One region of the Actinomadura sp. NEAU-AAG7 genome, then DNA from elsewhere that is predicted to be linked to it. Evidence: riboswitches for the same ligand, from Rfam matches in the RefSeq annotation. Region 1 holds a riboswitch; each other region holds the start of a gene.

Region 1 (7,040 bases):
CCCCCGCGGCGCCGTCCCGCGCCGCCCCGTGGCCCGGTTCCGTGACCGTGCGGTGGAACTCGTGGCCGCGCAGCCGCTCCCCCGTCCGGGCGACGACCGAGTCGGCCACCGCCACCGCGGCACGATAGCCCAGTGTCAGGCGCGGGGCCATGGTCGCCCTGACCCCGTCCAGGACGCCGCACATCGGCGCGCCGTCCAGTTCCTGGGCGAGGTAGAGGAGTCCCGCGCATTCCGCGTAGAGGGGACGCGACGATTTCGCGAACGCGGCCAGGTCCCTGCGCAGCGGCTCGTTCGCGGACAGCTCCGCCGCGTACACCTCGGGGAACCCGCCGCCGATGACGACACCGCGCGTCCCCTCGGGGAGCGCCTCGTCCCGCAGCGGATCGAACCGGACGACGTCGGCGCCCGCCGCGTCCAGCAGCTCCTCGTTCTCCGCGTAGCCGAAGGTGAACGCGGGCCCACCGGCGACGGCGATCCGCGGCCTCTCGCTCGGCGGCGGGTCCACCTCCGCGGCCGGGTCCCAGGGCTCGGCGTTCAGCGCGGGGACGTCGCGGGCCAGCGCCAGCACCGCGTCCAGGTCGCAGGACGAGGCGACCATCTCGCCCATCCGGCGGACGCTCTCCACCGCGTCCGGCCTCCGCTCGGCGGCCGGGACGAGCCCCAGGTGCCGGGACGGCGTCGCCGCGTCCCCGTGCCGCCGCAGCGCGCCCAGCACCGGCAGCCCGAGCTCCTCGACGGCGTCGCGGCACATCCGCTCGTGCCCGTCCGAGCCGAGCCGGTTGAGGATCACGCCGCCGACCCGGGCCGTCCCGAACGAGCGGAACCCGTGCACGAGCGCCGCGACCGAGCGCCCGGCCGCCGCCGAGGCGTCCACGACCAGCACGACCGGGGCGTCCAGCAGCGTCGCGACGTGCGCGGTGGACGCGTAGTCCCCGCCGCCCGGCGAGCCCGACGTCGCCGGCCCGGCGGCGCCGTCGTACAGGCCCATCACGCCCTCGACGACCGCGAGGCCAGCGCCCGCCGCGCCGTGCAGGAACAGCGGGACGACCAGCTCCTCGGACGTCAGCCACGGATCGAGGTTGCGCCCGGGGCGGCCCGTGGCGAGCGCGTGGTACCCGGGGTCGATGTAGTCCGGGCCCACCTTGTGCGGGGACACCGCGAGGCCGCGCGCGGTGAACGCGGCCATCAGCCCGGTCGCCACGGTCGTCTTGCCGCTCCCCGACGAGGGCGCGGCGACGACGATGCGCGGGACCGCGCTCACCACCCGATCACCACTCGATGCCCTTCTGGCCCTTCTGGCCCCGGTCCATCGGGTGCCGGACCTTGCCCATCTCGGTGACGAGGTCGGCGAACTCCACCAGCCTCGGGTCGGCGTCCCGGCCGGTGATCACGACGTGCTGGTTGCCGGGCCGGTCGCGGAGCGCGGCGACGACGTCCTCGACATCGACCCAGCCCCACTTCATCGGGTAGGTGAACTCGTCCAGGACGTAGAGGCGGTAGGTCTCGGCGGCGAGGTCGCGCTTGATCTGCTCCCAGCCCTCGCGCGCGTCGGCCTCGTGGTCGGCCTCGGCGCCGGGCCGCTGGATCCACGACCAGCCCTCGCCCATCTTCGTCCAGAACACCGGCCCGCCCTCGCCGGTCTCGGCGTGCAGGCGGCCCAGCGCGAGCAGCGCGTTCTCCTCGCCGATGCGCCACTTCGCCGACTTGACGAACTGGAACACCCCGATCGGCCAGCCCTGGTTCCACGCCCGCAGCGCGAGCCCGAACGCGGCGGTCGACTTGCCCTTGCCCGGCCCCGTGTGGACCATCACCAGCGGACGGTTGCGGCGCTCCCGCGTCGTCATCCCGTCCTTCGGCACGTACTCCGGCTTGCCCTGCGGCATCTCAGTCCCCGCCCTTCATCCGGTGGCCCATGACAATCACGCGACACTCACGCGACGCTCCGCGCGTCCCGGACGACCCCGGCGAGCGCGTCCGCGCCCAGCCGGTCGAGGTGCACGACCTCCGCGCCGAGCCGCGCGCCGAGCGCGCCCGCGAGCCCGAGCCGCACCGGCCCCGACTCGCAGTCGACGACGACCGACGCCCCGCCGCCGAGCGCGCCCGCGAGCAGGCCCGCGGTCCTGGCCGGGTCCGGTCCGTGCGTGGCGCGCCCGTCGGTGACCACGACCAGCAGCGGACGGCGGGCCGGGTCGCGCAGCCGCTCCACCCGCAGCACCTCGGCGGCGCGCAGCAGGCCGGCCGACAGCGGCGTCCGGCCGCCGGTCGGCAGCCGCTCCAGCCGCCGCGCCCCGGCCTCGACCGAGGACGTCGGCGGCAGCGCCAGCTCCGCGTCCGCGCCCCGGAACGTGATGAGCCCGACCTTGTCGCGCCGCTGGTAGGCGTCCAGGAGCAGGCTGAGCACCGCGCCCTTGACCGCGCGCATCCGCTTGCGCGCCGCCATCGACCCGCTCGCGTCCACGACGAACAGCACGAGGTTGCCCTCGCGGCCGTCCCGGACCGCCTCCCTCAGGTCGTCCGGGGTCACGACCAGCCCCCGGCCGGCGCGCCCGCGCGCGACCTGGTGCGGTGCGGCGGCCCGGAGCGTCGCGGTGAGGTGCAGCCCGCGCGCTCCCGGACGGGCACCGGACACGCGTCCGTACGGGCTGCGCGCCTTGGAGCGGCGTCCCGGAGCGCCCGCGCCCACGCCGGGCACGGTGAACAGGCGGGGTCTGTATGCGGCGTCGGCCGGGGCGGGCTCGGTGTCCGACGACCGTCCCTGGCCGCTCCCCACGGACGGCTCCGACGGCTCCGACGGCTCCCCGCCTTCCTGGGGGAGGTCGTCCCCGGGCGCGCCCCCGCCCGGCCCGTCAGGCCCACCCGATCCGTCGGGACCGTCGGGGCCGTCGTCAGGCGGCTCGGGGTCGGGGTCGGGGTCGCCGTGCTCGTCCAGGACCTCGTCGAGCTTCTGCCGGTCGAGGCCGGGCGCGTCGAACGGGTCGCGGCGGCGGCGGTGCGGCAAGGCGAGGCGCGCGGCGGTGCGCACGTCGTCGGCGTCGACCGCGGCCCGGCCGTGCCAGGCGGCCAGCGCGATCGCCGCCCGCGCCGTGACCAGGTCGGCGCGCAGCCCGTCCACCTCGAACGAGGCGCACACCGCCGTGATCTGGCGGAGCGCCGTGTCGGTCAGCTCGACGCCGGGCAGCCGGTCGCGGGCGGCGGCGATCCGCCCGGCCAGCGCGGCCTCCTCCCCGGCCCAGCCCGCGGCGAAGCCCTCCGGGTCGTCCTCGAAGCGCAGCCGCCGCCGGACGACCTCCGCGCGCTCGGCGGGATCGCGGGTCGCGGCCACCTCGACCGTCAGCCCGAACCGATCGAGGAGCTGCGGGCGCAGCTCGCCCTCCTCCGGGTTCATGGTCCCGACCAGCAGGAACCGCGCCGCGTGCCGCACCGACACGCCCTCGCGCTCCACATGGGACTCGCCCATCGCCGCCGCGTCCAGCAGCAGGTCGACCAGGTGGTCGTGCAGCAGGTTGACCTCGTCCACGTACAGGACGCCCCGGTGCGCCGCCGCGAGCAGGCCCGGCTCGAACGCCTTCACGCCCTCGGTCAGCGCGCGCTCGATGTCCAGCGACCCGGTGAGCCGGTCCTCCGAGGCGCCCACCGGCAGCTCGACCAGCCGCGCCGCCCGCTCCCGCCCGGCGCCGCCGTGCGGGGCGTCGGGGCAGCCCGGATCGGACGCCCGCGGGTCGCAGGAGAACCGGCAGCCGTCGGCGACCGCGACCGGCGGCAGCAGCGCGGCCAGCGCGCGGACGATCGTCGACTTGGCGGTGCCCTTCTCACCGCGCACCAGCACGCCGCCGACGCCCGGGGACACGGCGTTGATCAGCAGCGCGAGCTTGAGGTCGGCCATTCCGACCACGGCGGAGAAGGGGTAGCGCGCGGCGCGGCCGCGCTCGCGGGGCGGCGTCGCTTCGGCAGGGGGCATGCCTGGTCGTCCTTTCCTCGGGTGTCCACGCCCGTGGCGGTTCCTGTCCGACGGCCGGAGTCTCCTGGCTCCCGGATCACGGCTCCCCCTCGGCCTTCCAGCCGTCCCGGAGGGCGGCCGTGGCGCGAGCGAGGGGGAACTCCCCTGGTCACAGTTGCGGGACAGCCCCGGATTCGCACCGGGTTCCTCCGCTTCCGTCGCAAGGCACAGGATCGCACACCCGAGCGGATCGCGCCCGCCGGGCGCCCCCCGCGCGGGTCAGGTGCCGAGGAGGGACGGGCCGCCGGGGCCGCGCGCGGGCACCGCGAACCAGACGGCCTTGCCCCGGACGGGCGGCCCGAGCCGCGACAGCGCCCGCTGCATGCCCCAGCGGCCCTCCGACAGCTCCCGGACGATGCTGAGCCCCCGCCCGCAGTCGCCGGACGTCCAGGAGTAGCCGGGCAGCCGCGTGTCGGAGAGCGGGTCGGTGAGGGGATCGGCGAACGCGTCGGCGGGGGCGGCGGAGAACGCCTCGGCGTAGGCGTCGAAGACCGCGCAGCGGGCCTCCCCCAGGCCGTCGTGGTCGAGCCATAGCTCGTGCGGGCCGTGGTCGCCGGCGTGCTGGTAGGCGTTGGTGGCCAGCTCGCTGACCATGAGCCGGGCGTCGGCGACCACGTCGCGGGTCGCGCCCACCGCGGCGAGCGCGCCGGCGAGGACGCGGCGCGCGTGCCCGGCGCAGCCGGGGCCGCGGGGCAGCGCCCACGCCCGGCCGGGTCTCGCGCCGGCGGGCGTCCGGGACGGCGGCGCCGCGGGGATGGTGCCGCCGGTGATGTCGGGCGAGGTCTTCACGGGTCCTCCCGTGGTCTACGCGCTCGGGAACGCGCGACCTTCGTCGGTTACTTTAAGTCCCCGGTTGGTCACAGCGTCCAGACTCCCGTGAGAATCTCACGTTCGCAACCGCCTTGAGGAGATTGCTCTGCCCGGGGCTCCGGGTTCGCCATTCGCGTTGTGGGGCGGCGCCAGAGTGGGGAGACTCCACTCTCATGACCTACCGACCAACGGTTCGTGGCCGCCGGCTGGCCCGGGAACTGCGAAAGCTGCGCGAGGAGCAGCGGCTGACCCTGCAGGAGGTCGCGGACCGGCTCGACTGGTCGCGGGCCACCGTGTCCCGGCTGGAGACGAGCCAGACCCGGCCGCGTCCCGGCGACATCGCCGACATCCTCGACCTGTACGGGGTCCCGAGCCCGGCCAGGGACGCGCTCATCACGCTCGCCCGGCAGGCGGGCCAGCGCGGCTGGTGGACCGCGTACCAGGACGTCTTCACCGGCAGCTACGTCGCGCTGGAGGACGAGGCGTCGCACATCCGCACCTGGGATCCGCAGCTCATCCACGGGCTGCTCCAGATCGAGCAGTACTCCCGCGCCGTCATCACCGCCGGGCGGCTGCTGCCCGCGCAGGAGGAGATCGAGCGGCGGATCTCCGCGCGCACGATCCGGCAGGCGCTGCTGGACCGCGAGAACGCGCCGAAGCTGCACGTGATCTTCGATGAGTCGGTGCTGCACCGGCAGATCGGCGGGCCCGAGGTCATGCGCGCCCAGTTGGAGGCGCTCAACCTGGCCGCGGAAACTCGCCCATCCGTGTGCGTTCAGGTACTTCCTTATACAGCGCAGGAGCATGCGGGCCTTGACGGACGTTTCACCATATTGTCGTATCCGAACGCCGCGGACCCCGATATCGCCTACGTCGAGGGCACCATGGGCGACGTTTACCTTGAGAGCGCCGAGGAAATAGCAAAACATAGGGACCGCTTCGATCGGATCGAGGCGGAGGCCCTGTCCCCCGAGGATTCCGCGCACCTCATCGCCGAGGCAGCAAGGAGCAGCCCGTGACCAACCTGCAGCGCGAACTCACCGGAGCGTGCTGGCGCAAGTCGTCCCACAGCGGCAGCGGAGACCAGTGCGTCGAGGTGGCCACCCTGGCCAGTGACCTGCGCGCGGTCCGCGACTCCAAGGACCCCGCCGGGCCCGCGCTGGTGCTGACGCAGGCCGCCTGGCGGACCCTGCTCACCTCGCTCCGGGAGGCATAGCAGCAGCGAGCACGACCCGAGGGGCCGCGGCGTACGCCGCGGCCCCTCGGCCTGCCCGCCCCTTTTCGGCCCGCTCGAAATGGCACGTGAGGGATCGCACAGTGCGGAGAGGAATGGGAGGGACGGGCCGGGGGCTGACCCTTTGGGGAGCGGGAAACCCGGCTTCCCGGATAGCGATCAGAGAGTGGAGATGGGCACACGATGTCCGCTGAGCAAGCCGCGTCCGTACGGGAGACCACGCCCGTAGGGGAAGCCGGATCCGCAGGGGAAGGGGTTTCCGCGTCCGGAGCGGACGGCCCGGAGGGCGCGCCGGAGCAGCAGGACGCGGCCCGGCTGCTCGTCAGGACCCTGGAGGCGGAGGGGGTCGAGTACGTCTTCGGCATCCCGGGTGAGGAGAACATCCACTTCGTCCACGCGCTGAACGAGTCCTCCATCCGGTACGTGCTCGTCCGGCACGAGCAGGGCGCGGCGTTCATGGCCGAGATCTACGGGCGGCTGACCGGCCGGGCGGGGGTCGCCTCGGCCACGCTCGGGCCCGGCGCGATCAACCTGCAACTCGGCGTCGCGGACGCGACCACCAACAGCACCCCGGTCGTCGCGATCTCCGCGCAGGTGGGGCTGGACCGGATCTACAAGGAGTCGCACCAGATCGTCGACCTCGTGTCCCTGTTCCGCCCGATCACCAAGTGGTCGGAGCTGGCGCCGACGGCCGAGGCGCTGCCCGAGATGGTGCGCAAGGCGTTCAAGACGGCGCAGACCGAGCGTCCCGGCGCGGTGTACCTGGCGATCCCCGAGGACGTGGAGTCCGCGAAGGTCGCCGCCGACCTCAAGCCGCTGAAGGTCAACGTCGTCCGCCCGCAGGAGCCGTCGGCGTCCCAGATCGCGCGGGCGGCGGACGTGATCGCGCTCGCCCGGCAGCCGATCATCCTCGCCGGGCACGGCGCGGCCCGCGCGGGCGCGGGCGAGGCGCTCGTGCACTTCTCCGAGCTGCTCGGGCTGCCGGTCGCGACCACGTTC
Region 2 (7,040 bases), on a different contig from region 1:
ACATGGAGCTGGTCCCGACCGCGCACATGGCGTTCTTCTCCTACGTCGACCGGCCCGGCATCGTCGGCGCCGTCGGCAAGCTGATCGGCGACGAGCAGGTCAACATCGCCGGCATGCAGGTCGGCCGCGACGCCAAGGGCGGCCGCGCGCTGATCGCCCTCACCGTCGACTCCGCCATCGCCCCCAAGCTCGTCGACGCCATCTCCGCCGAGGTCGGCGCCGACATGGGCCGCCGCGTCGAGCTGAGCTGAACTCGTGAGATCACGGCCCGAGGGGACCTGCCTGGCGGCTCGTCCCCTCGGGCCGCGATCGTGCGGACGCGGACATGTTGACTTCAATCCCGGCCCAGGCGGGCTCGCCTAGCGGTTCGCCCACCTGACCGGTCTTATGCGAGCGCGGTTTTCTCGCGATCCCGGCCCGGCGTGCTCTCTGAGGGCCCGTACGCTGAGCGATCTCGTGCGAGCGCGGCTGTTTCGTCGCGATCCCGGCCCGGCGTGCTCGCCTGGCGGCTCGCACGCTGACCGCCCTTGGGCGAGCGCGGCATCGCTTCGCGATCTTCCCGGTGGGCTCGCCTCCGGCGTCGCCCCACCGCTCAGGTCACGCGCTCGCGTGACGGCTGAGGTCCTCCGACGGCTTGCCCCGTCGCCTGGTCGTCTCAGAATGTGGGATTTTCTGCCACAGGTCGGGACAGCGGGCGTCATCGCGGGTACCGTGGCGGTAGTCATGCGGCGCTTCGTGGTAATCCTTCGCTGCCGCAGCGGGGCCTGATCATCGGCAGGCCGGCACCCGCTGCGGAGGTTTCGCCTGGCCGTGAGTCCGATCCTCGCCGGACCGTGCGATCCACGGGTCTCACCGGCGGCCACCGCGGCACGACAGACCAGCGAATCGGAGCGAACCTGAGATGAACGACGTCACCATGAACGCCGCCCCCGCCGACGACGAGCGGGAGGAGGCGGCCCGCGCCCTGCAGACCGCCCTGGACCGCCGCGACAACGGCGGCCACCCGGCCCGATAGGCGTCTCGCCGACCAGGGACCGCCCCATCCGGGGGCGGTCCCTGGTCGCGTTAGTGTGGGCGGATGCCCCTCGACGACGCGGCCGAGGCCGATCCCGCCGAGGTCGCGGACGCGCTGCGCGCGGTCGCGCGACTCGGCCCCTACTTCGAGATCGGCACCGACCCCGCCGAGGACGCCGACCCGACCTGGCGGCCGTTCCCCGAGCGGGACCGCGACCGGCTGATCGGGCTGACCGACCTGTACGCCGAGCGGCTCGGCACCACCGAGCGGCGCGTGGCCGCGTCGATCCTGTTCCAGGGGCTCGCGTCCCGGCTGTGGTCGCCGATGGCCGCGGCGGCGGCGCGCGGCCTCGTCCCCGACCTGTCCGGGCTGCACTGGCGGTGGGCGCCCGGTGCGCCCGTCGCGCTCTGGCTCGCCCGCCCGGCGGGATGGCGGGCGGGCGGGACCGCCCAGGCCGCCGGCCTCCTCGTCGAAGTGGTCGTGGACGGGCAGCTCAGGCCCCTGCGCGAGACGATGCTGACGTTCACCGGCCTCGCCGACGGCCTGCTGTGGGGGAACGCGGCGTCCGCGCTCGCCGGGAGCCTCAACGTCGGCCCGCCCGACCCGGGGCGCGCCGCGCTCGTCCGGGAACTGCTCGGCCGCGAGCCGCTGGCGGGCACGGGCGGGTTCGTCGGGGGCGGCTTCGTCCGGCGCAGCTGCTGCCTCTACTACCGGGTGCCGCCCGGCGGGGAGATGTGCGGGGACTGCGCCCTGCTGCCCCGCCGCTGACGCGACGGGGCGGGCAGGGGTTCAGGCGTTCGCGGGGACCGCGACGCGGGACGGATGGCGGGCGAACGCCCGCTCGGTCAGGTAGCCGAACAGCAGCCCGATCGTCGCCCACAGGACGAGCTGGACGCCGAGCGAGGCGACCCGGAAGTCCCACAGGACCGTGGCCGGGAAGTGCTCGGGGATCGCGTCCGGCCGGGGCGTGACCCGGTAGACGACCGCGACCACCACGGCGAACCCGGCGGTGGACGCGGTGACGGCGTTCCAGACGCCGACCCGGGGCACCAGCCGCCGGCACACGATCACCGCCGCCGTGGTGGCGAGGATGCCGAGCGCGACCATGCAGAAGTACAGCGCCGTCCGGCTCCCGATGGTGCCCGGGTTGCCGACCGCCGGGGGCGTCGCCGGGTACTTCAGGAACGGGACGAGCTCGACCGCCACGAACCCGGCGAGGGCGACCAGCGCGGCCGTGGCGCGCGCGCCGAGCCGGCCGAGCCGTCCGTAGGCGAACGCGAAGGCGATCGAGAACAGCCCGCCCAGCGCCACCCCGTAGACGGCCATCGCCGTGATCAGCCCGGCGGTCTTCTGGACGCCCCGGCTGACGACCTCCGGTTCGTGGCCCTCGTGCGCGGCGTGCGCCTTGGCCTCCTCGAACGCGATGGCGTGGCCGACCTGCGGCTCGCCGTACAGCCAGGCGATGAGCAGCGCGGCACCGGCCGCGGCGATTCCGACGAGCATGCCGCGGACCAGCAGAGATCTCATCATGCGCGCGGCTCAGTGGCAGGGGAAGCCGAGCAGGTGCCGGCCGTCGTGGGTGAACTCGTGCACCCACGTCCCGCCGAACAGGGAGGTGGCGCCCTGCTCCGCGCCGACGAAGTAGATCAGGACGACGCCCAGCACGGCGGCGAGCACCGCCCAGGGCAGGATCTCGCGGACGGGGACGCGCAGCGGAAGGGGCGCGGGCCGCGCCGCGGGCGTGGCCGGGCTCGCGGACGGGACGGCTTGCTGGGCCATGTCGGGTCTCCTCACGGGGTTCACTCGCCCCGGTAGCGGGAGGACGACGGGTCAGTGTCCTGACTCCCAGATCGCCGTCTCCCTCCGACCTTCCAGCCGCGCGGGCGGCCGTGGTCGTGAAGCGGGGGAGACTCCCTGGTCACAGTGGCGGGACCGTCCTGGAATCGCACCAGGTTCCTGCGCACCGTCGCCTCGAATCTTTACTTGTCGGACAGAGCGTCCCCTTTTGGGGCGCCACGCGTCAAGTCGCCTGGACGCTGTACCGGTGTGGCCCCGAAAGCGTCGGCGCGAACGATCGGCATCGGACGCGCACCGCGCCTGACATGCCCTGGTCGCACCGTGTTCGTCCCGAGATCTGAGATGGAAGCCCAAGCAATGAGACGTTTGCAGTAGAGTGCGCGCCATGGCTTCCCGCAGCATTCGTCTGGCCGTCATCCCCGGTGACGGGATCGGCCCCGAGGTGGTCGCCGAGGGGCTGAAGGTCCTCGACGCCGTCGCCCCCTCCAGCGACCTGAAGTTCGAGCGGACCTCCTACGACCTCGGCGCCGCGCGCTGGCACCGGACGGGCGAGACGCTGCCCGACTCGGTGCTGGCGGAGCTGCGCGACCAGGAGGTCATCCTGCTCGGCGCCGTCGGCGACCCGAGCGTGCCGAGCGGGACGCTGGAGCGCGGCCTGCTGCTGCGGGCGCGGTTCGAACTCGACCACTACGTCAACCTCCGCCCGGTGAAGCTGTTCCCGGGCGTCGCGACGCCGCTGGCGGGCGCCACGCCGGACGACATCGACATGGTCGTCGTCCGCGAGGGCACCGAGGGGCCCTACACCGGGGTCGGCGGCGTCCTGCGCAAGGGCACCGCCCACGAGGTCGCGACGCAGGAGAGCGTCAACACCGCCCACGGGGTCGAGCGGGTCATCCGCTACGCCTTCGAGGTCGCCGCGTCCCGGCCGCGCCGCAAGCTCACGCTCGTCCACAAGGACAACGTCCTCACGTTCGCCGGTGATCTCTACCAGCGCGTCCTGGCGCGCGTGGCGGAGGAGTACCCGCAGGTCAGCACCGACTACTGTCATGTCGACGCGGCCACCATGTTCTTCGTCAGCCAGCCCGCGCGCTACGACGTGATCGTCACCGACAACCTGTTCGGCGACATCATCACCGACCTCGGCGCCGCGATCGCCGGGGGCATCGGGCTCGCCGCGTCCGGCAACGTCAACCCGGCCGGTACCGCGCCGTCGATGTTCGAGCCGGTGCACGGCAGCGCGCCCGACATCGCGGGGCAGGGCAAGGCCGACCCGACCGCGACGATCCTGTCCGTCGCGATGCTGCTCGACCACGTCGGCGCGGCCGAGGCCGCCCGCCGCGTCGAGCGGGCCGTCTCCGCCGACCTCGCCGGGCGCGCCGCGCTCGGGGCGCGCTCGACGACCGAGATCGGCGACGCCATCGCCGGGCGAGTAGCCGGCTAGGGCGCGCCTCCCCGGCTGACCAGGGACACTCCGGGCGCGCCTCGCGGCGCGTCCGGATTTCGGCGTGCCGCGTGCGAAGGAGTAGGTCTAGACGAAGTACGACAATAAGGACTAGAGACGTCGGGGCGGCAACGGGGCCGTACCGGCGATCCGGGAGAGGACAACCGCGATGAGCGACACCCTGGACTTCGAGATCACGCTGACCGAGCGCCCGGCCACCGCGGACGAGCGGGCGCGCGTCCTGGCCGATCCGGGCTTCGGCCGGCACTTCACCGACCACATGATCACCATCCGGTACTCCGCGGACCGGGGCTGGTACGACGCGCGCCTCCAGCCCTACGGCCCGATCCCGATGGACCCGGCCAGCCACGTCTTCCACTACGCCCAGGAGCTGTTCGAGGGCCTCAAGGCCTACAAGCAGCCGGACGGCTCGATCGTCACCTTCCGCCCCTACATGAACGCCGCGCGGATGAACCGGTCGGCGCGGCGGATGGCGATGCCGCAGATCCCCGAGGAGCTGTTCGTCCGGGCGGTCGAGCTGCTGGTCGGCACCGACAAGGCGTGGGTGCCCGACACCGAGGGGCACAGCCTCTACATCCGGCCCAACATGTTCGCCACCACGCCCACGCTCGGCGTGAACAGCCCGGCGAGCGACTACCTATTCACGATCATCGCGTCCCCGTCCGGCCTGTACTACCCGCGCGGCGTCAAGCCGGTCTCGGTGTGGCTGTCGCAGGACTACACGCGCGCCGCGCCGGGCGGCACCGGCGAGGCCAAGACCGGCGGCAACTACGCGGCGTCGTTCGCGGGCCAGGCCCAGGCCGTCGAGCACGGCTGCGACCAGGTCGTCTGGCTCGACGCGGTGGAGCACCGCTGGGTCGAGGAGGTCGGCTCGATGAACCTCATGTTCGTCTACGGCTCCGGCTCGAACGCCCGGCTGCTCACGCCCGCGCTCACCGGCACCCTCCTCGCCGGGATCACCCGCGACTCCATGCTGCGACTGGCCCCCGGGCTCGGGATCCCGGCCGAGGAGGGCAAGATCAACGTGGACGAGTGGGAGGCGGGCTGCGCGTCCGGCGAGATCACCGAGGTGTTCGGCTGCGGCACCGCCGCGATCATCAGCCCCGTCGGCCACGTCAAGGGCTCCGACCGGGAGTGGCGGATCGGCGACGGCGAGCCCGGGGAGGTGTCCATGCGGCTGCGCGAGGAGCTGATCGGCATCCAGTACGGCACCCGTCCCGACCCCTACGGCTGGGTCCATAAGATCGCCTGATCCGCTGGTGGACGCACATTCGTCTCGGCAAGTGAGACGGATGTGCGTCCGTTGTGGACGGTGTGGCAGACTGGGCGCATCATGCGCCACAGCTTCGTGATTATCGGCTGGCGCGCCGGCATCTAAACGGGACACCGCCGGCGCGCAGACCTCTCACGTCCGTGAGGGGTCTTTTTTGTGCCCTGGCGCTGGTCCCTGGGGGTCCACACCATGCAAGGCGACGCATTCCACGTCTACGACACCACCCTGCGCGACGGCTCGCAGCAGGAGGGGCTCAACCTCTCCGTGGCCGACAAGCTCGCCATCGCACGGCACCTCGACGACCTGGGCATCGGCTTCATCGAGGGCGGCTGGCCGGGTGCCAATCCGAAGGACACAGAGTTCTTCAGGCGGGCTCGAACCGAGCTCGACCTGAGGCACGCGCAGCTCACCGCGTTCGGCGCGACCCGCCGGGCCGGTGTGCAGGCGGCCGACGACCCCCAGGTCGCCGCCCTGCGCGAATCCGGCGCGTCCGTCGTGACCCTGGTCGCCAAGAGTCACGACAGGCACGTCGAGCTGGCCCTCCGCACCACCCTGGAGGAGAACCTCGCGATGATCCGCGACACGGTCTCCCACCTGCGTGCGGAGGGCCAACGCGTCTTCCTGGACGCCGAGCACTTCTTCGACGGCTACCGGGCCAACCGCGACTACGCGCTGGAGGCCGTCCGCACCGCCGCCGAGGCCGGCGCGGACGTCGTCGCGCTCTGCGACACCAACGGCGGCATGCTCCCCGACGAGCTGGCCGAGATCGTCCACGACGTCGTCTCGCTCGGCGTGCGGGCCGGGATCCACTGCCACGACGACTCCGGCTGCGCGGTCGCGAACACGCTGGCCGCCGTCCGCGCCGGGGCGACCCACGTCCAGGGCTGCGCCAACGGGTACGGCGAGCGCAGCGGCAACGCCAACCTGTTCACGGTCGTCGGCAACCTCCAGCTCAAGCGGGGGATGTCGCTGGTCAGCGACGCCCAGCTCGCCGAGATGACCCGGATCGCGCACGCGGTCTCCGAGGTCACCAACGTCGCGCCCGGCTCGCAGCAGCCCTACGTGGGCGTGTCCGCGTTCGCGCACAAGGCCGGGCTGCACGCCTCCGCCGTCAAGGTCGACCCCGACCTCTACCAGCACATCGACCCGGCCGCCGTCGGCAACGACATGCGGATGCTCGTCTCCAGCATGGCCGGGCGCGCCTCGGTCGAGCTGAAGGGCAAGGAGCTCGGCTACGACCTGTCCGGCGAGAAGGCCAAGGCCGTCGTCGACAAGGTCAAGGAGCTGGAGTCCACCGGCTACACCTTCGAGGCCGCCGACGCCTCCTTCGAGCTGCTGCTGCGCGAGGAGCTGACCGGTGTCCGGCAGCGGCACTTCGAGGTCGAGTCGTGGCGGTCGATCGTCGAGCGCCGCCCCGACGGCTCCATGGTCAGCGAGGCCACCGTCAAGCTCCGCGCCAAGGGGGAGCGGATCATCGCCACCGGCGAGGGCAA
Region 3 (7,040 bases), 160 kb from region 1:
ACGCCCTCCTCGGCCAGCCGTCCGCGCAGCCCCTCCACCCTCATGCGGTCTCCTTGGACGGCGGGGTGCCGGGCGCCTCGTCCAGCCAGCCCGCGTGCGAGCGCCACAGCAGCGACCCGTCCGTGCGGGCGGCGTCGAAGAAGGCGAGGACCACGCGGCGGACCTCGTCCATGCCGAGGCTGCTCGGCGCGGGGACCTCGGCGGGCGAGTACAGCTGGAGCAGCGGCGTCGCGGTGGCCGGTGACTCGCAGAACCAGGTCCCGTCACGTTCCAACATGTTGAGTTCGCGCGCGAGGAGATCGCCCCGGACACGCGGGCCGGGACGCCGCGACCGCAGATCGACGAAGTTCTCGTACCGGAAGCGGAGGCTGTGCCGGCCGTCGGCGCGGAGCCGCAGCACGTGGCCCGCCTCCGTGCGCGCGTGGACGGCGTACTCGTGCAGCGGCTCGGCGGTGTCCTCGAAGACCGCCAGGTCGCCCCGCTCCTCGATCTCGACCGGGGAGCGCATCGAACGTTCCACGTCCTCCCACTCGGCGGCCCAGCCGTCGCGCCAGGCACCGGGGTCGAGCAGGCACTCCTCGGCGACCTCCAGCATCCCGGCGAACAGCGCCGTCGTGGCCTGCCCGACCGACCGGAACTCCGTCGCGGCGCTGATCTCGCGCTCGGCCGCCAGCAGCGCCAGGCACGCGCGCACGGGCTCCTCGCCGGTGTGGACGTCGAAGTCGCCGCACAGCGCCGTCCGTGCGAGCAGGTCGCGGTGCCGGGCCGTGAAGTCGGGGCTGACCAGGCACAGAACGCTCAGGAGCCCGTCCACGTCGTAGTGGTCGCAGGTGACCGCGCTCGCGTCCGCGAGCAGTTCCGCCCGCTCGGCCTCCGGCAGCCCGAGCAGGCGCAGGACGGACTGGGTGCTGACGTCGTCCTTCAGGTGGGCGGGGGTCCGGTTGCCCGGCCAGTGGCTGAGTTCCAGGACGGTGCGCGGGGTGCGGAGCCCGTCGACGAACACGTGCGGCCGGTCGTCGAGACCGGGGCCGAAGGGGACGTAGGGCAGCGCTCTCATCGGTCCCCCTCCGGCGGGCGATGGCGGGGGCCGGGAGCGGCGCCCACGCCACGTGCGCGAACGGCTCCTTCGAGCATATCAAGATCAACTTCGGTCGAGCAGCGCGTCGACGTCGGCGGCGCGCGGAAGCGAGCCCTGCGCGCCGCGCCGCGTCACGGCGAGGGCGCCCGCCGCGCACGCCCGCCGCGCGGCCGCGCGCAGCGGCAGGCCCGCCGCGACCCCCACGGTCAGCGCGGCGCAGAAGGCGTCGCCGGCGCCGACCGCGTCGACCGCCGGCACCGGGAACGCCGCGACCTGGAACGCGCCCTCGGCGTCGGCCCCGGCGGCACCGTCCGCGCCGAGGGTCACGACCACCCGGTCAGGGCCGAGCCGCCGCAGCCCGGCGGCGGTCCCGTCCCCGCCCAGCGCGGCCGCCTCGCCCTCGTTGACGATCAGCAGGTCCACCAGCCGGAGCAGCCGCGCCACCGGCGCGTCCACGACCGCCGGGGCGGGCGCCGCGTTCAGCGCCACGAGCATGCCGTGCCGCCGCGCCTCCTCGGCGGCGGCCTCGCAGGCCGCCACCGGGATCTCCAGTTGCAGGAGCAGCGCGGACCCGCCGCCCGCCACGGCCTGGCGCACGTCGGGGCCGAGCGCCGCGTTGGCGCCGGGCGCGACCGCGATCGCGTTGTCGCCGTCCGGCCTGACCATGATCATGGCGATGCCGGTCGCCGCCCCGGGGGCGACGCCGACGCCGGACGCGTCGACGCCCTCGGCGGCGAGGGCCGCGCGCAGCTCCGCGCCGTGCGCGTCGTCGCCCACCAGCCCGGCCATGCGGACGGCGGCGCCGAGCCGCCGCGCGGCCACCGCCTGGTTCGCGCCCTTCCCGCCGGGCCCGTGGGTCGCCTCGAAGCCCAGCACGGTCTCGCCGCACCCGGGCAGCCGCGGCACGGTGACCGTCAGGTCCATGTTGACGCTGCCCACCACCAGCAGCCGCACCGGCTCAGCCATCCCGTCGATCCTGTGCCCGCCCCCGCCCGAAGTCAACGCCCGCGGATACCCCTTGACGGTCGCCGCCGCCAAGAATGATCATGAAATACCAAGATCAACAACGAAGGGGCACCGCATGCGCAAGACGCGTCTCGCCGTCATGACCGGGATCACCACGGCGCTGATCATCGCCGGAACCGCGACCAACGCGATGGCCACCTGCATCGCCTACTGAGCCGCGGCGCGGCGCAGGAGGGGCGGCCCACGAGCATGAGGGCCGCCCCTCTTCTGGCTACACTCGGGAACGTGGATGGTTCGCTCGTCCCCGCACGGGTGCGAGCGTCGCAAGAGGGAACCCGGTGCGAATCCGGGACTGCCCCGCAGCGGTGAGCGGGAACGACCGCCGTCAACACGCACTGGGCCTCCGGGCCTGGGAAGCGACGGCCAGTAGGGCGCTTCCTCAGGGAAGCGGCGCCCGCGAGTCCGAAGACCTGCCTCCACCCGCGCGCCGCCCGGCGCGCGGTGGTCTGCGGCCTCGCGGGAGGGCCGGCGGCGCGCGCACCTGGCCGTCCCCCCTTCGCGTCTCCGCACTGTGGCTCAGCGAGGGAAGCTGCCATGAACACGACGATCCTCGGATACCCGCGCATCGGTGAGCGGCGCGAGCTGAAGTTCGCCACCGAGGAGCACTGGGCCGGGCGCCTCGACGCCGCCGCCCTGGAGCGCGCCGGCGCCGACCTGCGCGCCCGGACGTGGCGGACGCTGCGCGACGCCGGGCTCGACGCGGTCCCCTCCAACACGTTCTCCTTCTACGACCAGGTGCTCGACACGAGCGTGCTGGTCGACGCCGTCCCGGACCGCTACCGGCACCTGTCCGGCCTCGACCGGTACTTCGCGATGGCGCGCGGCGCGCGGGACCTCCCGGCGCTGGAGATGACCAAGTGGTTCGACACCAACTACCACTTCATCGTCCCCGAGGTGGGGCTCGGCACCCGGTTCCGGCTGGCCGACGGGCCCGCCGCCAAGCCGGTCGCGGAGTACCGGGAGGCCAAAGAACTCGGCATCGAGACACGGCCGGTGCTGGTCGGGCCGCTGAGCTACCTGCTGCTGGCCAAGGCCGCGCCGGACGCGCCGGAGGGGTTCCGCCCGCTCGACCTGCTGGACGACCTGGTCGAGGTCTACGCGGAGCTGCTGGAGCGGCTGTCGGGCGCGGGGGCGGCGTGGGTGCAGCTCGACGAGCCCGCCCTGGTCGCCGACCGGAGCGAGGAGGAGGTCGCCGCGCTGGCCCGCGTCTACGAGCGGCTCGGCGCGCTGCCCAGCCGGCCGCGCCTGCTGGTGGCGACCTACTTCGGGACGGTCGGCGCCGCGTCGCTGCGCGCCCTGGCCGGGTCCCGCGTCGAGGCCGTCGGCCTGGACTTCGTCGCGGGCCCGGAGAACCTGGACGTGCTCGCCTCGGTCGCCGGGCTGCCGCGCAAGACCGTCGTCGCGGGCGTCGTGGACGGCCGCAACGTGTGGCGCGCCGACCGGCGCCGGGCCAAGGCCGTCTGCGCGGCGCTGCTCGGGCTGTGCGACCGGGTCGTGGTGGGCACGTCGTGCTCGCTGCTGCACGTCCCGCTCGACCTGGACGCGGAGGAGGCGCTCGCGCCGGACGTCCGGGAGCGGCTCGCGTTCGCCCGGCAGAAGGTCGGCGAGGTCGTCGCGCTCGGCCGGGCGCTGCGCGAGCACGTCCCGGACGAGAGCGGCGGGCGGGCCCCGGCGGCGGCCGACCCCCGCGTCCGCGAGCGCCTGGACGGGTTCGCGAGCGGACTCGCGGAGGCGCGCCGGGGCGACCGCGCCGCGCGCTTCGCCGCCCAGCGGGACGCGCTCGGCCTGCCCGAGCTGGCGACGACCACGATCGGGTCGTTCCCGCAGACCGCGAGCATCCGCCGGGCCCGCGCCGACCGCCGCGCCGGGCGGCTGTCCGCGGCCGCCTACACCGCGGCGATGCGCGAGGAGATCGCGCACGTCATCGCGTTGCAGGAGGAGCTGGGCCTGGACGTGCTCGTGCACGGCGAGCCCGAGCGCAACGACATGGTGCAGTACTTCGCCGAGCAGCTCGACGGGTACGCCGCGACCGAGCACGGCTGGGTGCAGTCCTACGGGACGCGCTGCGTCCGGCCGCCGATCCTGCACGGCGACGTCGCCCGGCCGCGTCCGATGACGGTGGAGTGGGCCGCCTACGCGCAGTCGCTGACGGACCGGCCGGTGAAGGGCATGCTGACGGGCCCGGTCACGATGCTGGCCTGGTCGTTCGTCCGCGACGACCAGCCGCTCGCCGATACCGCCCGGCAGGTCGCGCTGGCGCTGCGCGACGAGGTCGCCGACCTGGAGGCCGCCGGGATCGGGATCATCCAGGTCGACGAGCCCGCGCTGCGCGAGCTGCTGCCGCCGCGCCGCGCCGACCACGACGCCTACCTGGACTGGGCGGTCGGCGCGTTCCGGCTCGCGACCTCGGGCGTCGCGGACGCCACCCAGATCCACACGCACATGTGCTACGCGGAGTTCGGCGAGATCATCGAGGCGATCGGCGCGCTGGACGCGGACGTGACCAGCGTCGAGGCGGCCCGCTCCCACATGGAGCTGGTCGCCGACCTGCGCGCCGCCGGATACGCGAACGGCATCGGGCCGGGCGTCTACGACATCCACTCGCCGCGCGTCCCGTCGGCCGAGGAGATGGAGGAGAACCTGCGGCGCGCGCTGCGGGTCGTGGAGCCCGGCCGCTTGTGGGTGAACCCCGACTGCGGGCTGAAGACCCGCGCCTACCCGGAGGCGGAGGCGTCGCTGCGGAACCTGGTGGCGGCGGCGCGCCGCGTCCGGGAGGGCATCACCCGCTAGCGCGGTCGTCGAAGGCGAGCGCCTCGCGGATGCGGGCGCGCAGCCACGCGTGCGCCCGGTCGTTGTCGTAGCGCTGGTGCCAGGCCAGGACGATCGGCACCGGCGGCAGGTCGAACGGCAGCGGCCGGGTGCGGAGCCCGAGGACGCGCAGCGTCGGGCGGCACATCCGCTCGGGCACCGCGACGACCAGCTCGCTGCGCGCGACCAGGTACAGCGCCGCCGTGCTCGTCGGCACGGACGCGACGACGCGGCGGCGCAGCCCCCGCTCCTCCAGGACCCGGTCGACGGGGTCGCGGAGCCTGCCCCGCCGCGACACGAGGACGTGGTCGGCCCCCGCGAACCGCGCGGGCGTCAGCTCGCCCTCCCCGGCCGGGTGGCCGGGGCCGAGCACCGCGACGAGCCGGTCGTGCCCGACGGTCACATGGGTGATCTCGGGCGGGTCCGGCTCGGCGGCGCCGATCTCCAGGTCGACCCGCCCGTGCCGCAGGTCGCTGGTGTCGCCGGCCGCCTCGCCGAGCAGCCGGACCGCGACGCCGGGGGCCCGCTCGCGGACGGTGCCGAGCAGGTCGGGCGCGATCGCCGTCATGACCGCGTCGTGCCCGCGCACGGTGAAGACCCGCGAGAGGTTCGCGAGGTCGAGTTCGCGCTCGGGTTCCAGGACGCCGCGCGCCCGCTGGACGAGGTCGTGGACCTCGGCGCGGATCGCCAGCGCGTGCGGTGTCGGGATCATCGTCCGGCCGGTGCGGACGAGGATCTGGTCGCCGGTGACGCGCCTGATCCGGCCGAGCGTGCGGCTCATGGCGGGCGCGGAGAGGTTCAGCCGTTCGGCCGCGGCGGCGACGCTGTTCTCCTCCAGCAGGGCGTCCAGCGCGGTCAGCAGATTCAGATCCAAGTGCACCGGAGTAAATCTAGCCCTACCAAACATGCACTGGTCACAGCCGCGAACCGCTCCTACTGTCGGGCTCACCGACCCGAACGAAGGAGTGGGACATGCGGATCGAACAACAGGCGGCGGCCGGGACCGCCGCGTACGAGGAGGACCGGGCGCTGGTGGCGCAGGTCGCGGCGGCGGTCCAGGCGGCGGGGGCGCACCTGGCCGGGCGCTTCGACACGACCGCCCACCTCGCGGGACGCGAGGAGGTGGTGGCCGGGATCCACGCCAACGACGAGGCGGCGCTGGCGATCCTGCGGCCGGAGCTGACGCGGCTGCGCCCGGGCGCCGGATGGGTCGAGGACGAGTTGGAGGGCGGCCCGCTGCCCGGCGGCGAGTGGTGGGTGACCGACCCGGTCGAGGGCAACGTCAACCACGTCCACGGGATCGCCGACTGGGGCGTCACCGCGACGCTGGTGCGCGACAACGTCCCCGTCCTCACCGCCGTGCACCTGCCGCCGAGCGGCGAGACCTACACCGCCGTCCGGTCGGGCGGCGCGTTCCGCGACGGCGCGCCGCTGCGGCCCTCCCCCAAGCGGCGCCTGGACGGCGCGCTCGTCGGCACCGGCCAGGCCAGGCCGGGCGAGAGCGCCGAGACCTTCGCCCGCATCGGCGCGTCGGTCACGGCGATGCTCGACACCGCGATGGTGGTCCGGGTCTCGGTGCCCGCGACGCTCCAGCTCCTGCACGTCGCGGCCGGGCGGATGGACGCGTTCTGGCAGTTCAGCCAGGTGCGCTCCGGCCTGCTCGCGGGCGCGCTGCTGGTCGCCGAGGCGGGCGGCGTCGTCACCGACACCCGCGGCCGGCCGTGGACCCCGGGCAGCGCCGACTTCCTCGCCGCCGCGCCCGCGCTGCACGCCGCCGCCGTCGAGACGCTCTCGACGATCGACTGAGAACGCCACGGAAGAAAGGAACCAGGATCATGCGCACGCTCCCCCTCGGCACGTCCGGGATCCGGATCAGCGAGTTCGTGTTCGGCGCCGGCTCCATCGGCGGCGTCGGCGCGTCCGCGAGCACCCGCGGGCACGGGCTGACCCCCGAGCAGGGCCTCCAGCGCCTCGACGAGGCATGGGACCTCGGCATCGACACGATCGACACCGCCGACTCCTACGGCGGCGGCGAGAGCGAGAAGACCGTCGGGCGCTGGCTGCACGACCGCCGCCCCGAGGGCGTGGTCGTCTCCACGAAGGTGGGCCTGATCAGCAGGCCGGACGG
Region 4 (7,040 bases), on a different contig from region 1:
GATGCGGATTGCGGTGGGCGTTGTAGCGGTAGGCGCGGCCGAGCAGCGCCATGTCCGCGACGGGATCGGAGGTGTCGAGGACATGGGAGAAGTGGACCTGGAGCCGGGCGAAGCCCTCGTGGACCATTTCGCGGACGAGCCCGCTCATGCCGCCGAAATGGGTGTAGACGGCCATCGTGGAGCATCCGGCCTCGGCCGCCAGCCGCCGGGTCGACAGGGCGCGAGGGCCCTCCTCCGACATCAGCCGGGCCCCGATGTCGATCAGCGTGGGCCTGATGAGCGGGTCGGATCGGCGGGGGCTCACGACGGTGCCTGGGGCCTGCGGGCTGCCCCTGGTCGGGACATTCGTACGCGCATGGGACGGTCCCTCCTCGGTGCGTCCAGACTCGTACCGGCCGGATGCGTGCATCGCGGACGGTGGCATTCCGGCGACCTTCCCGAGGCTAATCACCCGCTGATCGGCGGAAATCTCCGATCGTGCGGGCGGCCGCCGGCCGGGTGCGCACGGCACGAGATGGCGGCGGGCGGCGGCGGGTGTGAGCATGGGGCGCTACCGCAAACGGCCGGTCCTCGGGGGCCCTCGATCATGGGAGCGACCGCGCATGGAGCGACCCGAGCAGGACGCCGTCCCCGTCTTCATCCGGCTGGACGCCGCGACCCCCGGTGACGACCCCTGCGAGCGGCTGCGCGAGGCCCTGCGGGAGTCGGACGCGGCGCCCCGCGAGGTCGTGTGCGACCTCGGCGGCTCGGCGGGCCCGAATATGGCGACGCTGGAAATTCTGCTGCGCATGCAGCTCACGGCACGCCGCCTGGGCCATGAGATAAGGCTGTACCGCCCGAATGCCGAACTCGTGCAGTTGCTGGAGATGATCGGCCTGTCCGACACGCTCCCCTTGTACGGCCCCTGAGAACCGCCAGGATTTCTCGGCCGCTTCTCGTCGTCGCCGTGCCGTCACCGAAGGTCATGCGGGGCGCGCCGGCATCGAAACCGGCAAGGCCGGGATTGGCCGGTTCCGGCTAGGGCGCGATTCGCCGACCCAATAGGGATTGAGTGATCACTGCGGCACCGTAGGTGACCCGATTTCTTCGTTCGTGCTCAATTCGCGGCCCGGCGGCGAAGATCGTCGCGGCCACTTCATTCCCATGGGCAGCCCCCGTAATATCCGAGGCGGCGTCAGTGGCGCCGGTGATCGGGGATCGCATGTGTTGCATATGTGGAGGGGAGCCTGGCATGAATACCAAGCGAAATCTCGACGGGGCGGGCGCGCGGAGGCCCGCCCGCGGGCTGGGCCTCGTCATCGGCGCGGTCGTGGCCGTCGCCGCGCTGCTGTTCGGCACGACGGCCGCCACCGCGTCCCCCGCGTCCAGGCCGGCGGCGCTGCCCGGCCAGGGCGACCTGGCGGGGCTGCGCGGTTTCCGCCACGGGTTCGTCCCGGTCGACGGAGGGTCGCTGCACTACGTCAAGGGCGGCCAGGGGCCCGCCCTGGTGCTGCTGCACGGGTGGCCCGAGACCTGGTACGAGTGGCACGAGGTCATGCCCGAACTCGCCAAGACCCACACGGTGATCGCCTTCGACCTGCCGGGCCTCGGCAGGTCCTCCATCCCCACCGACCGCAAGTACGACCTGGTCACGGTCGCGGCGAAGCTCCACCAGGGCGTGACCAAGCTCGGCTACGACAACGTCGCGATCCTCGGCCACGACGTCGGCGCGCTGGTCGCCTACCCCTACGCCCGCAACTTCCCCGGCGGCGTCTCGCGCATGGCCGTCCTCGAAGCCCCGCTCAACGGCTTCGGGCTGGAGTCCGCGTACGGCCTGAGCTGGCACTTCCAGTTCAACATGACCGCGGCGCCGGTCCCCGAGCAGCTCGTGAACGACCGGGCGCACGTCTCGACCTACCTGGGCTGGCTGTTCGCCGCCGCCAAGTACCCGAAGGCGATCGCCCAGTCGACCTACATCGACGCCTACTCCGACGCCGCCCACCGCAGCGCCGGGTTCGACTACTACCGCGCCTACCCGACCAACGCCGCCGACAACAAGAGGCTGGCGGAGCAGAAGCTGACGATCCCGGTCCTCGCCATGGGCGCGGCGGACGTGTTCGGCCCCGCCGTCGGGCAGTCCTTCGGCGCCGTCGCCACCGACGTCCGCACGGTCGTCGCCCCCGACAGCGGCCACTGGATCCCCGAGGAGAACCCGGCCTTCCTCCAGCAGTGCTCGGCGCTGTTCTTCGGCGGCGCCGACACCAAGCCCACCACCCCCGAACTGGCGGGCTGCGCCCGCTGACGCCCCCCTCGCGCCGCGCCCCGGCGGCCGGTCCACCCCTTGACCGGCCGCCGGGGCGCCCGCACGCTGCGCCCCGCCTCCGACAGAGCGGCGACCAGGCGATTCGGGCTTATTGCGACTTTGTGGCAAGAGCGAGGTGTGCCACCATGTGCGGGTAGGCGACGGCGGAACGAGGAAGCCGGTGCGAATCCGGCGCGGTCCCGCCACTGTGATCGGCGAGCGGATCCCGAGCGAGGCCACCACCGCGCGAGCGGCAGGGAAGGCCGGGACGAGCGTTGACCCGAGAGCCAGGAGACTCACGCGGTCGCCTCCTCAACTGACCTGGGGCGGATCTCCCCAGAGAGGAGAGCGGGATGCCATGGGCACGACTCGCGGGGCTGCTGGCCGCCGCGGCCCTGCTGGCGGGCGGATGCGGTTCCACCGGTACGGACGCGGTGGGCGGGAGCGGGGCGGCGCCGCCCGGATTCCCGGTGACGGTGGCGAACTGCGGGGTCACGACCACCTACGAACGGCCGCCCCGGCGCGCGGTGTCGCTGAACCAGCACGCGACCGAGGTGATGCTGGCGCTCGGGCTGGAGCGCTCCATGGTGGGGACGGGCTTCCTCGACGACCGCGTCCTGCCGGAGTTCCAGGCCGCCTATGACCGGGTGAAGGTGCTGTCCAAGGAGTACCCGTCCTTCGAGGCGCTGCTGGCGGCCGAGCCCGACTTCGTCTACGGCGGCTGGTCCAGCACGTTCGACGAGAAGGAGGGCCGTGGCCGGCCGGCCCTGCGCGAGGCCGGGATCGACACCCACCTCAACATCGAGGAGTGCCCCCGGGGCCCGGTGACGATGGCGACGGTCGAGGAGGAGATCCGGACCATCGCCAAGATCTTCGGTGTGCCCGAGCGCGCGGAAAAGCGGATCAACGCGCTACGTGCCGTCCTGGACCGGGTCAAGAGCAAGACCACCGGCACCGCGCCGACCAGGGTCGCCGTCTACGACAGCGGCGACAAGACGGTCTTCACCGCCGGGGGCGCCGGGATCGGCAACGAGATCATCCGGCTGGCGGGCGGCGCCAACCTGTTCTCCGACGTGCGCAAACCCTACGGGGACGTCTCGTTCGAGCAGTTCGCCGAGCGGGCGCCGGACGTCGTCCTGATCTATGACTACGGCGACCAGAGCGCCGAGGCGAAGAAGCGGTTCCTGCTGTCGAACCCCGTGCTGAAGGACGTCCCCGCGATCAGGAACCGCCGGTTCGCGGTGCTGCCGCTGTCGTCCACGGTGACCGGCGTGCGGGCGGCCGGCGCGGTGGAGTCGCTCGCCCGGCAGCTGCACCCGGACCGCTTCGCGTGACCGGCGTCCGGCGTGCCGGATACGCGCTGGTGCTCGCCTGCCTCGGCGCGCTGGTGCTGGCGGCGGCGACGGCGGGGGTCGCGGTCGGATCCGTCCGCGTCCCGCCGGACCAGGTCTGGGGCATCCTGCTGCACCGGGCGCACCCGGCGCTGGCCGACCCGGCGTGGCCGCCGGTCCGCGAGACGATCGTGATCGACGTGCGGCTGCCCCGGGTCCTGCTGTGCGGCGTGGTGGGGGCGGGCCTGTCGGTGTGCGGGACGGCGCTCCAGGCCCTCGTCCGCAACCCGCTCGCCGACCCGATGCTGCTCGGCGTCTCGTCGGGCGCGACGGTCGGCGCGGTGACGGTCGTGGTGTTCCACCTGGCCTGGTTCGGGGCGTTCTCGCTCCCGCTCGCCGCCTTCTGCGGCGCGCTCGCGGCGCTGGTCGCGGTCTACCTGCTGGCCCGCTCGGGCGGGCGGATGACCACGGTGCGCCTCGTGCTCGCGGGGGTCGCCACGGCCGAGGTGCTGTCGGCGGTCGCGAGCTACCTGGTGATCAGCTCCGACGACCCGCGCGCGGCCGAGTCGGCGCTGCGGTGGATGCTGGGCGGCCTGGCCGGGACGCGGTGGACGGTCGTGTGGATCCCGGCCGTGATCGTGCTGGCCGGGACCGCGGTCCTGCTGGGGGTGTCCCGGCACCTGAACCTGCTGCTGGCCGGGGAGGAGGCCGCCGCGGCGCTGGGCCTGGACGTGCACCGGTTCCGCGCGTCCCTGTTCGTGCTGGTCGCGCTGATGATCGGCGCGGTCGTGGCGGTCAGCGGCTCGATCGGGTTCGTCGGGCTGATGATGCCGCACGTGGTGCGGCTGCTGGTCGGCGCCGACCACCGCCGCGCGCTCCCGGCCGTCGCGCTGCTCGGCGCGGCGTTCCTGATCCTCGCCGACCTGGCCGCGCGCACGCTCGTCGCGCCGGAGGAGATCCCCGTCGGCGTCCTCACCGCCCTGGTCGGCGGCCCCTTCTTCCTCTGGCTGATGCGCCGGAAGGCGGCCCGATGACGGTAGCGCTGCGGGCCGAGAAGGTGTCGGTCGCCATGGACGGCCGGACCCTGGTCGACGCGGTCTCCCTGGACATCGCCCCCGGCGAGGTCGTCGGCCTGGTCGGCCCCAACGGCGCCGGGAAGTCCACCCTTCTCCGCACGTTCTACCGGGCATCGCGCCCCACCTCGGGCCGAATACTCCTGGACGGCGAGGACGTCTGGCGAATGCCGGGGAAAAGGCTCGCGCGGCGGCTGGCCGCCGTTCTCCAGGAAACGCCCGGCGACTTCGAACTGACCGTCTACGACGTGGCGGCGATGGGCCGCACCCCGCACAAACGCGCCTTCCAGGGCGACGACGCGAACGACCGCGACATCATTCTGCGCTCGCTCGCCGAACTGGACGTCGCGCACCTGGCGGAGGCCCCCTTCGACCGCCTCTCCGGCGGCGAGAAGCAACGCGTGCTCATCGCCCGCGCCCTGGCCCAACGTCCCGCCGCGCTGGTCTTGGACGAACCCACCAACCACCTGGACCTGCGCCACCAGATCGACGCTCTGCGCCTGGTCCGCGGCCTGGGCGCCACCGCCCTGATCGCCCTGCACGACCTGAACCTGGCCGCCGCGTTCTGCGACCGCCTCTGCGTCCTCCACGAGGGAGCCCTGCTGGCGGACGGCCCGCCCGGCGAGGTCCTGACCCCGGAACTCCTGGCCCGGGTCTACCGGGTCAACGCGGAGGTCAGCGCACACCCGCGCACCGCCGCCCCGCAGATCACCGTCCTCCCGGACTGACCATGGGGTGAGCGGCCCTTTCCGCGTCGCTGTGGGTGGTCTCGCAGTTCTGCGGGGCGCGCATCTCGGTGTTCTTGATGAAGTCGTGCAGGGCCCGGCGGGAGCGGGTGAGGGTGTCGATGCGCTCGTCCAGCCCGTCGAGGCGGGCGTTGAGCACGTCCATGAGCTCGGAGCACGGTTCGATCTCAAGGCTCACGCCGCTGACGCAGGGGAGCATGTAGGCGATCTCCTCGGTGGACAGCCCGGCCCCGAGCAGCTTCCTGATCTGGTACACGGTCAGGACGTCGTCGTCGCTGTACTCGCGGTAGCCGTTGGAGCCGCGGCCGGGCTCCAGGAGGCCCTGGGCCTCGTAGTAGCGCAGTTGGTGCGTGTGGACTCCGGCCCGCCGGCCCAACTCCCCGATCCGCACGGCCGTTCCCCCTTGACCTTCATATCGATATGAACGTTGATGATTCTGCCATGACCTCCAACACGACCGAAAAAGAGCACGCGGCGCCCGACCAGGGCGCCGACCGCACCCCCGTGACCGTCATCGGGCTCGGGCTGATGGGACAGGCACTGGCCGGAGCCTTTCTGGACGCCGGGCATCCCACGACCATATGGAACCGCACGGCCGCGAAGGGTGAGGGCCTCGTGGCGCGGGGCGCGCAATTCGCCGACTCCGTCGGTGACGCGGTGGCGGCGAGTCCGCTCGTCGTCGTCTGCCTCACCGATTACGAAGGGGTGCGGGGGCTCCTCGAACCGCTGGGCGACGTCCTCGGCGGGCGGGTCCTGGTCAATCTGACCTCGGGGACGCCGCGGGAGGCGCGGGAGACCGCCGAATGGGCGGGGGCCGGCTATCTCGACGGGGCGATCCTGGCCGTTCCCGAGGGCATCGGAAAGGACGCCCTCGTCCTCTACAGCGGGCCGCGATCGGCCTTCGAAGCGCACGAGTCGGCGCTAAGCAGCCTGGGCGCGGGCGTCACGTACCTCGGGGACGACCATGGGCTGGCGTCGTTGTACGACGTCTCCATGCTGAGCCTGATGTGGAACATTCTGAACGGCTTTCTGCAGAGCGCCGCCCTGCTCGGCGCGGCCGGGGTCGACGCGTCGGCGTTCGTTCCGATCGCGACCAAGGGGATCGAGACCGTGACGGACTGGCTGCCGGACTACGCGCGGCAGGTCGACGACGGCGTGTATCCGGCCTACGACTCCACCATCGACACCCACGCGGCCGCGATGCGGCACCTCGTCGCCGAGAGCGAGGCGCTCGGTGTCAACGCCGAGTTGCCGAGGCTCATCCAGGATCTGGCCGGACGGGCGGTGGCGGCCGGGCGCGGCGGCGACGGCTACGCGGCGTTGATCGAGCAGTTCCGCAAGCCCGCGCGGGCCTGACCGGTCAGGGCTTGCGGGCGAGGAGGAGGCGGTAGCGCGGGCTTCCGTCCTCCCGGCGGCCCAGGCCCTCCAGCGGGGTGGTCGTCACCGTGAACCCGGCCGCCGCCAAATCGTCGCGCATCGCCTGGAGAGGGCAGGTGCGGTAGTACATGACGAACGGGGGGCGCCATATCGCGTTGCGGATCCGCATGGCCGCGTCGAACCCGAGCAGCGTCCAATACCCGACGGACGCGATGGGCGGCGGCGCGCCGAT

Evidence for each region. Region 1 has a riboswitch for cobalamin ahead of KLI87_RS11135 (putative cobaltochelatase). Riboswitches for the same ligand answer to the same signal wherever they lie in the genome.
Region 2: another riboswitch for cobalamin. It lies ahead of KLI87_RS36590 (CbtB domain-containing protein); the one in region 1 lies ahead of KLI87_RS11135 (putative cobaltochelatase).
Region 3: another riboswitch for cobalamin. It lies ahead of metE (5-methyltetrahydropteroyltriglutamate--homocysteine S-methyltransferase); the one in region 1 lies ahead of KLI87_RS11135 (putative cobaltochelatase).
Region 4: another riboswitch for cobalamin. It lies ahead of KLI87_RS19035 (ABC transporter substrate-binding protein); the one in region 1 lies ahead of KLI87_RS11135 (putative cobaltochelatase).

Annotation. Positions count from the first base shown of each region.
Region 1 covers NZ_JAHFZY010000002.1:384,707-391,746, forward strand. Annotated here, with positions in the region: gene KLI87_RS11125 (cobyrinate a,c-diamide synthase) at 1-1,261, opposite strand, end outside; gene cobO (cob(I)yrinic acid a,c-diamide adenosyltransferase) at 1,269-1,883, opposite strand; gene KLI87_RS11135 (putative cobaltochelatase) at 1,931-3,958, opposite strand; cobalamin riboswitch at 4,016-4,147, opposite strand; gene KLI87_RS11140 (ATP-binding protein) at 4,217-4,786, opposite strand; gene KLI87_RS11145 (helix-turn-helix transcriptional regulator) at 4,981-5,826, shown strand; gene KLI87_RS11150 (DUF397 domain-containing protein) at 5,823-6,023, shown strand; gene KLI87_RS11155 (acetolactate synthase large subunit) at 6,225-7,040, shown strand, end outside.
Region 2 covers NZ_JAHFZY010000011.1:53,512-60,551, forward strand. Annotated here, with positions in the region: gene serA (phosphoglycerate dehydrogenase) at 1-251, shown strand, start outside; gene KLI87_RS36580 ((2Fe-2S)-binding protein) at 1,079-1,783, shown strand; gene KLI87_RS36585 (CbtA family protein) at 1,805-2,545, opposite strand; gene KLI87_RS36590 (CbtB domain-containing protein) at 2,555-2,794, opposite strand; cobalamin riboswitch at 2,825-2,998, opposite strand; gene KLI87_RS36595 (3-isopropylmalate dehydrogenase) at 3,198-4,253, shown strand; gene KLI87_RS36600 (branched-chain amino acid aminotransferase) at 4,423-5,526, shown strand; gene cimA (citramalate synthase) at 5,737-7,040, shown strand, end outside.
Region 3 covers NZ_JAHFZY010000002.1:548,648-555,687, forward strand. Annotated here, with positions in the region: gene KLI87_RS11920 (Rieske (2Fe-2S) protein) at 1-44, opposite strand, end outside; gene KLI87_RS11925 (DUF6687 family protein) at 41-1,057, opposite strand; gene KLI87_RS11930 (ribokinase) at 1,142-2,044, opposite strand; cobalamin riboswitch at 2,318-2,537, shown strand; gene metE (5-methyltetrahydropteroyltriglutamate--homocysteine S-methyltransferase) at 2,639-4,894, shown strand; gene KLI87_RS11940 (LysR family transcriptional regulator) at 4,884-5,792, opposite strand; gene KLI87_RS11945 (inositol monophosphatase family protein) at 5,885-6,718, shown strand; gene KLI87_RS11950 (aldo/keto reductase) at 6,748-7,040, shown strand, end outside.
Region 4 covers NZ_JAHFZY010000004.1:15,773-22,812, forward strand. Annotated here, with positions in the region: gene KLI87_RS19020 (TetR/AcrR family transcriptional regulator) at 1-304, opposite strand, end outside; gene KLI87_RS19025 (STAS domain-containing protein) at 603-908, shown strand; gene KLI87_RS19030 (alpha/beta fold hydrolase) at 1,232-2,281, shown strand; cobalamin riboswitch at 2,401-2,600, shown strand; gene KLI87_RS19035 (ABC transporter substrate-binding protein) at 2,635-3,615, shown strand; gene KLI87_RS19040 (iron ABC transporter permease) at 3,612-4,646, shown strand; gene KLI87_RS19045 (ABC transporter ATP-binding protein) at 4,643-5,413, shown strand; gene KLI87_RS19050 (MerR family transcriptional regulator) at 5,394-5,822, opposite strand; gene KLI87_RS19055 (NAD(P)-dependent oxidoreductase) at 5,873-6,787, shown strand; gene KLI87_RS19060 (class I SAM-dependent methyltransferase) at 6,792-7,040, opposite strand, start outside.